DNA from 3 places in the Bacillus sp. ABA4_010 genome. Region 3 is predicted to be linked to each of the others. Evidence: riboswitches for the same ligand, from Rfam matches in the RefSeq annotation. Region 3 holds a riboswitch; each other region holds the start of a gene.
What was found. A riboswitch is a leader RNA that binds a small molecule or an ion and turns the genes downstream of it on or off. The one in region 3 is predicted to bind cobalamin.

Region 1 (2,200 bases), 560 kb from region 3:
GGCGCACTCTCTGGCTGTGAAACAGTTATTGCAAACATGGTCGCAAAAGAAATGAACTTCCAATTAGACGGTATCGATTTTGATATTCGCGGTGAATTCGACCCACGCGGCTTAATGGGTGACGCAAGTGTACGTCCATACTTTGAAAAAGTTATCATTGATGCATCTGTTAGAACAAACGAATCTGATGAGCGCATTCAAGAACTTCAACAAAAAACAGATGCTCGCTGCCCTGTCTTCACAACATTACAAGCAGCTGACATCGAAATGGTAGTCAACTGGAAAAGAGCATAATGAACAAAAAGAGCCCCGGCACATGGAAATTTCATGCTGGGGCTCTTCTGTTAAGGTCACTTAAGCAGATGTTACTAACTTTGCACGGAAGCTAGAAGTCACTGGTTTTTTTTTAGGGGGAAGCACTGTTTTTAATCACAGTCAACTTCATTTGAATAGAAATGTTTATTATCAACTATAGGCTCTCTGCTTGAATAAACTTTCAAAGGTTCACCTAAGCGGCTGTCGCCAATCCCGCAAGGGGGGCCAAAGCCGCTTGCCAGACAAATATTTTACTAGACTCTTTTGTCAATATTATGTATGATTACATGGTAATTACAACTATACATAATCGAGCGGCATGGTGCTGAAAATGTTCATTTTTAGCTTAAAAGGGAAGTCCGGTGAAAGTCCGGTGCGGTTCCGCCACTGTAAGTGGGGAGAGACCTTGCATGATGTCACTGTTTCTACAAGAAACGGGAAGACGCAAGGAATTGTTGATCCACGAGCCAGGAGACCTGCCATGTTGCGGATGCCATTAGCCTGCGGGAATAGGGAAGGTGTCACGTTCGGGATATAAACAGCTACTGTACAAGAAGAGCGTTTTCGTTCTTCTGTTGCTTTGATACGCTAATTGACCGGTGATTTCGTGTACAAAGCCCTTTGCTTATGAAGCAGAGGGCTTTTTCATTTTCCTTTCTCGCCCTTTCCAGAAAGGCATCTGCTCAAAGTGGATGCAAGTTGTAAAGTCCAAATATTCAAAAGATACAAAGGGGGAGAACATGATGAACAGCCAATCGAAAAGAATCGTAGCGTTTATGCTTACATTTTTACTTTTGCTTGCACAAGTAGTTGGCGGCTTTGCGCCTGTTGGACAGGCGGAAGAAATTACGTTGGCACAAAAAGTAGAAGAGCAACTGACAGATACGAAAGAATATTTTACATCGTTGCCGGCTCCTAGAGATGATTGGGATGCTTTTGCTTTTTATTTAGCGAATAAACCCGTCAGTTTATCATACGTAGAAAGTCTAGTTAATAAAATTAAGGGGAATAACGGAAATTATAGCAAAACGACAGATCTTGCGAGAACGATTATTGCGTTAAATGCTGCTGGTTACAATCCATTAAATGTAGATGGAATAAATTTAGTTGAAAAACTATACAACAAAGAAATGAGTCAAGTGAGTGCAGAAAATGATGCAGCATGGGCTCTTTTAGCTTTTGACAGTCAAAACTATGACATTCCGAGCGATGCTAACATCAACCGAGAGCTCCTTTTAGATCATCTTGTAAGCAAAAGCCTGTCAACAGGCGGATGGGGCCAATCGGCGATTGATCCTGATATTACAGGAATGGTCATGAGCGCTTTAGCACCATATAAACAGAAGTCAGAAGTGGAGGCTGTTTTGAATCAAGCAGCCGAGCGATTGGAAACAGTTCATCCGGTTAACAGTAATAGCTTAGCTCAAATGATTCTTGGGTTAACAGCTGCTGGTATTGACCCTGCTTCAGATGATTATATCTATAATAATGAAAATTTAATAGAACAGCTTTTAAGCTTTGCGTTTGCCTCTACTCATGAATATAAAGGACAGTTCCGTTGGACAAGAGGTGATGATGAAGCGAATGAGATGGCAACACAGCAATCTTTATTTGCTTTAGAAGCATATGATCGTCTTGTAAAAACGGGAACAGGTGTTATTTTCCAAGAAATTAGCGGAACCGTCCAGCAGCCTGGGACGTCTGAAGTAGCGACTGTCCGCATTGTTCCTTTAAATAAAGCAATTGCAAAAGGGGAAACCGTTCAATTAACGGCTGAAGCAAAAAATGGGGAAGGAACTGTTGTAGAAAATGCTTCTTTAGGATGGAGCAGCTCCAATGCGACGATTGCAGAAGTGAGTAATCAAGGACTTCTGACTGCAAAAGC
Region 2 (2,200 bases), 1.6 Mb from region 3:
TCTTCGCGCGCCTCTACTTTTTCCATAAATAAATCTGGAATGCATACTCCTGTGAATAGATCGTGAGTCCGCTGACGTTCATCGCCATTATTTAATCTTGTATCTAAAAACGAGAAAATATCTTTATGCATCACGTCAAGAAAAACAGCAATCGCTCCCTGTCTTTGACCTAACTGATCAACACTAACCGCAGTATTGTTAAGCTGCTTCATCCATGGAATTCAAAATTGTTACTCTTCATTTTAAAAATGAAGGGATAGGTCATTTCTGCCTATCTCTCTATGTCGCCATAGAGTTCAGACTATATCATTATCCATTATTTAAATGGATAGGCGGATCGGATTATAAAATTACTTTCATAACCACCTAGTCGTTGAACCTTCTTCCCAAATCAACTTAGGAAGCTTGGCTGCTGATTAACCGCAATCTCGGATTTTTAGGGGTCAATACGTCATTACTGCGTATCATCCTACCTTGATATACTCGGTCTTTCCAGCAATTGACCGCCTTTTTATACAAACATTACTGCCTGCAGGCGCTATTCCTTAACGCCACTTGAAACCCCTTTAAACCCTTTAATATCACTTCCTCGGCTTCTTACCTTGCCTAGATATGCGCCGATACCTCCACCGTTTTTACTAACAGTCGCAATATCTGTATTGCTATCATAAATTCCTCTCAAACTATCATCAACTGTATCGATAAAGCAGCTTGATAGTTGCCCGTAGCTTTTTCCTGCATTCGCCAATGTCGGTGTGGCCACAGTCATGTATAAATTAGAAAGAGCCCAGTAAGCTTCTTTAATCAGTTCAATTCGCTTATCTTTGGACTCCTTCATCATTAACGCCATCGCAATGATTAAAAAACGTTCTTGCGGCAGTTCGTAAATTTCTCCGCTATGCGATTTAGCCAAGTAACGGTCCGCTAACGTTAACACCCCGATGTATGTAAACAAAAGATCCCGCTCCGGCACGATAATTCGTTCAAGCTCTTCCATCTCTTCCTTCGAGTATTCCTGCAACAGCTTTTCACTGTAAATGCCTGTATTCGTCAATGTTTGAATCAAGCTGTAGAGTGAACCGTATTTTTGTTGAACATCATAGCCTCTCGAAACAGAAGCTTTTTTATAAAGCTGATCTAAATAAATTTTTGCTGCGGCATATGTCCATTTCGGCTCATCCATCGAGATTCGTTCTAAAGCAGATAATATAAGTAAATTGCTAACTTGTTCTTCTGTCATTTCTTGGCGATGTGCTACAGCCTGTCCAATCTTTTCGTTGTATAAAGAAAAATCTAATTCAGGAAATGATTGTGCCAATTCCTCTAAGTAGATTGTTAGATGTTCGCTGTGCGGTGCATATGTGTTTTCCAAAACATTCCCTCCCTATTAATAAAAAAACGCCCATCGGATTTCGATGAGCGGATAGAATGAAAGGACAAAATGATGCACGCGGCACCTTTTGTACTCGCATTCTATCCTCTCAATTCCCGAAGAAGATAGTACGATATGAAAATAGGCAGGTCTCCTGACTTATGCATCATCTTACTTTAAGGCCTTCCCATGAAGCTGCTTCACAGTGGTTTCCTTATTTCATCAGCAATTACAGTTGCGGGGACAGTTCTGGATTCTCACCAGATTCCCTTTTCAGTTGCGGTCGCAACACCTATTTCACCGAGTAACACAATATGTTGTATTTTTTATTTTTAAAAACAACTATATCTTGTTGTCTTGTTTATTATAAAGGCAATTTTTACATCTGACAACCATTTTCTCACTTTCCCTACTTTAAATTAAAATGCAATTTTCGACAAGAGGGGAGCACAAAACGACCATTTATTCTGTATGAGTAGGCAGTAAAACCTTCACTCCAACGTCCTGAGTAATCAAAAGCATCGAAGTAAAAGAGGACGAAATCCCCGCCAATGGACGTTTCCTTTAGTAGCGCTTATATTGTTTTTGATTATATGTAACACGCGTCAAAACATCTCGATTTATGTCTACACCGATTCCCCTTCCTGATGGAACGACGATACTTCCGTCTTGCACCGTCACTTCTGGAAGGATTACATCTTTCTCCCAATAGCGGGATGATGCAGAAATATCGCCAGGAATTGTAAAACCCGGCAGAGAGGCAAGCGCAATATTATGAGCACGTGAAACGCCTGATTCAAGCATTCCCCCCACCCATAAATCGACCCC
Region 3 (2,200 bases):
GCAGCTGTATTAGATGTAAAAGTAGAAGGTGTCAGCAAAGAAGAAGCACAAGAGCTTGCAGAAGCTGCCCATCAAGTATGCCCATATTCCAAAGCAACAAGAGGCAATATGGAAGTGACACTGAACGTTCTTTAATTTTTATATGGAATAAGATGAAACGAAGCCCATTGCTTTTTCAAAAAGTGATGGGCTTCGTTTTTTAATTGGACCAAGGATTGACTTTGGAAGCAGTGAGGAGATCTTGCTGAATTTCAATTTCGATCAGGTCGGCATTACGGAAAAGCAAGGTCGGTTCATTCATCTCATCACACGACCGTTGACCGACAAATGATAATTCAAGTCTTTCCATCTGTTCATCAAGATTTCCTTTCGCAAAAAAGCGAAGCGTATCCCCAGGCTTAGCGACTGAAGAAAGCGAAAATGTTTTTGTTAAAGTGCTGTTTTGAGGGATGGGTTGTACAGTATCTGGAAACATAGTCTCAACTCCTGTACTGTCACACACTTCGGCAAATAATTGTATAGAAATATCAGTATCAGTCGGATTTTTCATTAGAATGTGAATGACATCAGGGGGACCTCCGACTGAGTCACCCGTTATCTTTCCAGGGACTTTCATCAGACCTGTTGTGAGAAGCAGAACATTTGCCATAAAGAATACAGCCTCCTTGTAAAAGTAGCCTCTGTTAACATTCTTGTTGAACAGATTCTCAAAGTTCATTATGTATATGAAAAAAGCAGCATGTTTGAAAGGGACAAACCGACTGATAGTTTGGTCTATTTTTTGGCAGCGCTAACGATGATGAAAGTGATTGGGATGAGATTGGTTTTAGAAAAAGAATGAGAGGGCTTACAAAAAAACATCTGAAAATTATTCACGAAAAAACTTGCAAAAATAGGAAAGATAGTATACTCTTAATCTCAATCGATATTCTATTGGGAATATTCTAAAAATAAAATAACGTTCAAGCAATAGGTGTTAAAACGGGAAACCCCTGCTTTTAACTGAAAAGGGAAGTCCGGTGTAAATCCGGCACGGTCGCGCCACTGTAAGAGGGAGCAATCCATTATGAACCACTGCGTTATGGATATTGTCATGAAGCGGGAAGGGATGGAGAGCGGTGAACTTAAGTCAGGAGACCTGCCTGTTGTATGCGCTTATTACCTACGCGAAATAGGGAGGAGTGATGGCCATATGTCGCAGCCTTTTAGTTGTTTCGACTCTAGTTAACTATGTCTATCATCAGTCTCTCTTTTAAGAAAAGGGAGGCTTTTTTCATGGAGACGACACAATACAAATTAGGAGGCATCAGCATGCATATTAAAAGTTCAAATCTAGGATATCCGCGAATTGGTGAAAATCGTGAATGGAAAAAAACATTGGAAACGTTTTGGGCAGGAGAAATTACGGAAGAACAATTCAATAGCCAGATGGAGAAAATCCGCTTGTCACATTTGAAAAAGCAACAGGAAAAAGGAATTGACTTAATTCCAGTCGGCGACTTCAGCTATTATGATCACGTGTTGGATACGGCGGCTATGTTCGGCCTTCTTCCAAAACGATTCCAAACAGATGAAAAGCCGCTTCAACGCTATTTTGAAGTCGCACGCGGCAGCAAAGGAAAAGTCGCATCCGAGATGACGAAATGGTTCAATACGAACTATCACTACATCGTACCTGAATTGGAAGATGTAACACCTGAGTTAGTCGAAAACCGTCCTTTAGCTTTATATAAAGAAGCAAAAGAAAAGTTAGGCATTAACGGAAAGCCGGTCATTCTTGGGCCGATTACGTTTTTGGAACTGTCAAAAGGAAGCAACGACTCGAAACGTTCACAGTGGGTGCAAGCGCTTGTCCCGCTTTACATTGAAGTATTGAAGCAGTTAGCGGAAGCGGGAGCAGAGTGGGTTCAAATCGATGAACCGATTTTAGTGAAAAACGTAAGCAACGAGCTTTTACAGGAGTTTCAAGAAGTGTACATAGCGATCCAACAAGCAGTTCCAACGATTAAAGTGATTTTGCAAACGTACTATGAAAGTGTCGACCAATATGAAGCGGTTGTTCAGTTGCCTGTTGCCGCTATCGGCCTTGACTTTGTTCATGATGCTGGCCGCAACTTACAAAAGCTTCAAACAGTTGGTTTTCCAGAAGATAAAGTACTCGCAGCGGGTATTATTGATGGTAGAAATGTGTGGAAAGCCG

Region 1: it holds a riboswitch for cobalamin, as region 3 does, so the genes downstream of both, ACXAEO_RS06680 (S-layer homology domain-containing protein) here and metE (5-methyltetrahydropteroyltriglutamate--homocysteine S-methyltransferase) in region 3, are expected to answer to the same signal.
Region 2: it holds a riboswitch for cobalamin, as region 3 does, so the genes downstream of both, ACXAEO_RS01325 (ribonucleotide reductase N-terminal alpha domain-containing protein) here and metE (5-methyltetrahydropteroyltriglutamate--homocysteine S-methyltransferase) in region 3, are expected to answer to the same signal.

Annotation. Positions count from the first base shown of each region.
Region 1 is NZ_JBSWUN010000003.1:1,105,006-1,107,205, forward strand. It holds gene ACXAEO_RS06675 (OsmC family protein) at 1-294, shown strand, start outside; cobalamin riboswitch at 619-813, shown strand; gene ACXAEO_RS06680 (S-layer homology domain-containing protein) at 1,056-2,200, shown strand, end outside.
Region 2 is NZ_JBSWUN010000003.1:26,208-28,407, reverse strand. It holds partial or broken gene ACXAEO_RS01330 (ribonucleoside-diphosphate reductase subunit alpha) at 1-221, opposite strand, end outside; partial or broken gene ACXAEO_RS01325 (ribonucleotide reductase N-terminal alpha domain-containing protein) at 548-1,372, opposite strand; cobalamin riboswitch at 1,500-1,683, opposite strand; gene menC (o-succinylbenzoate synthase) at 1,937-2,200, opposite strand, start outside.
Region 3 is NZ_JBSWUN010000003.1:1,663,416-1,665,615, forward strand. It holds gene ACXAEO_RS09430 (organic hydroperoxide resistance protein) at 1-135, shown strand, start outside; gene ACXAEO_RS09435 (hypothetical protein) at 200-649, opposite strand; cobalamin riboswitch at 955-1,160, shown strand; gene metE (5-methyltetrahydropteroyltriglutamate--homocysteine S-methyltransferase) at 1,276-2,200, shown strand, end outside.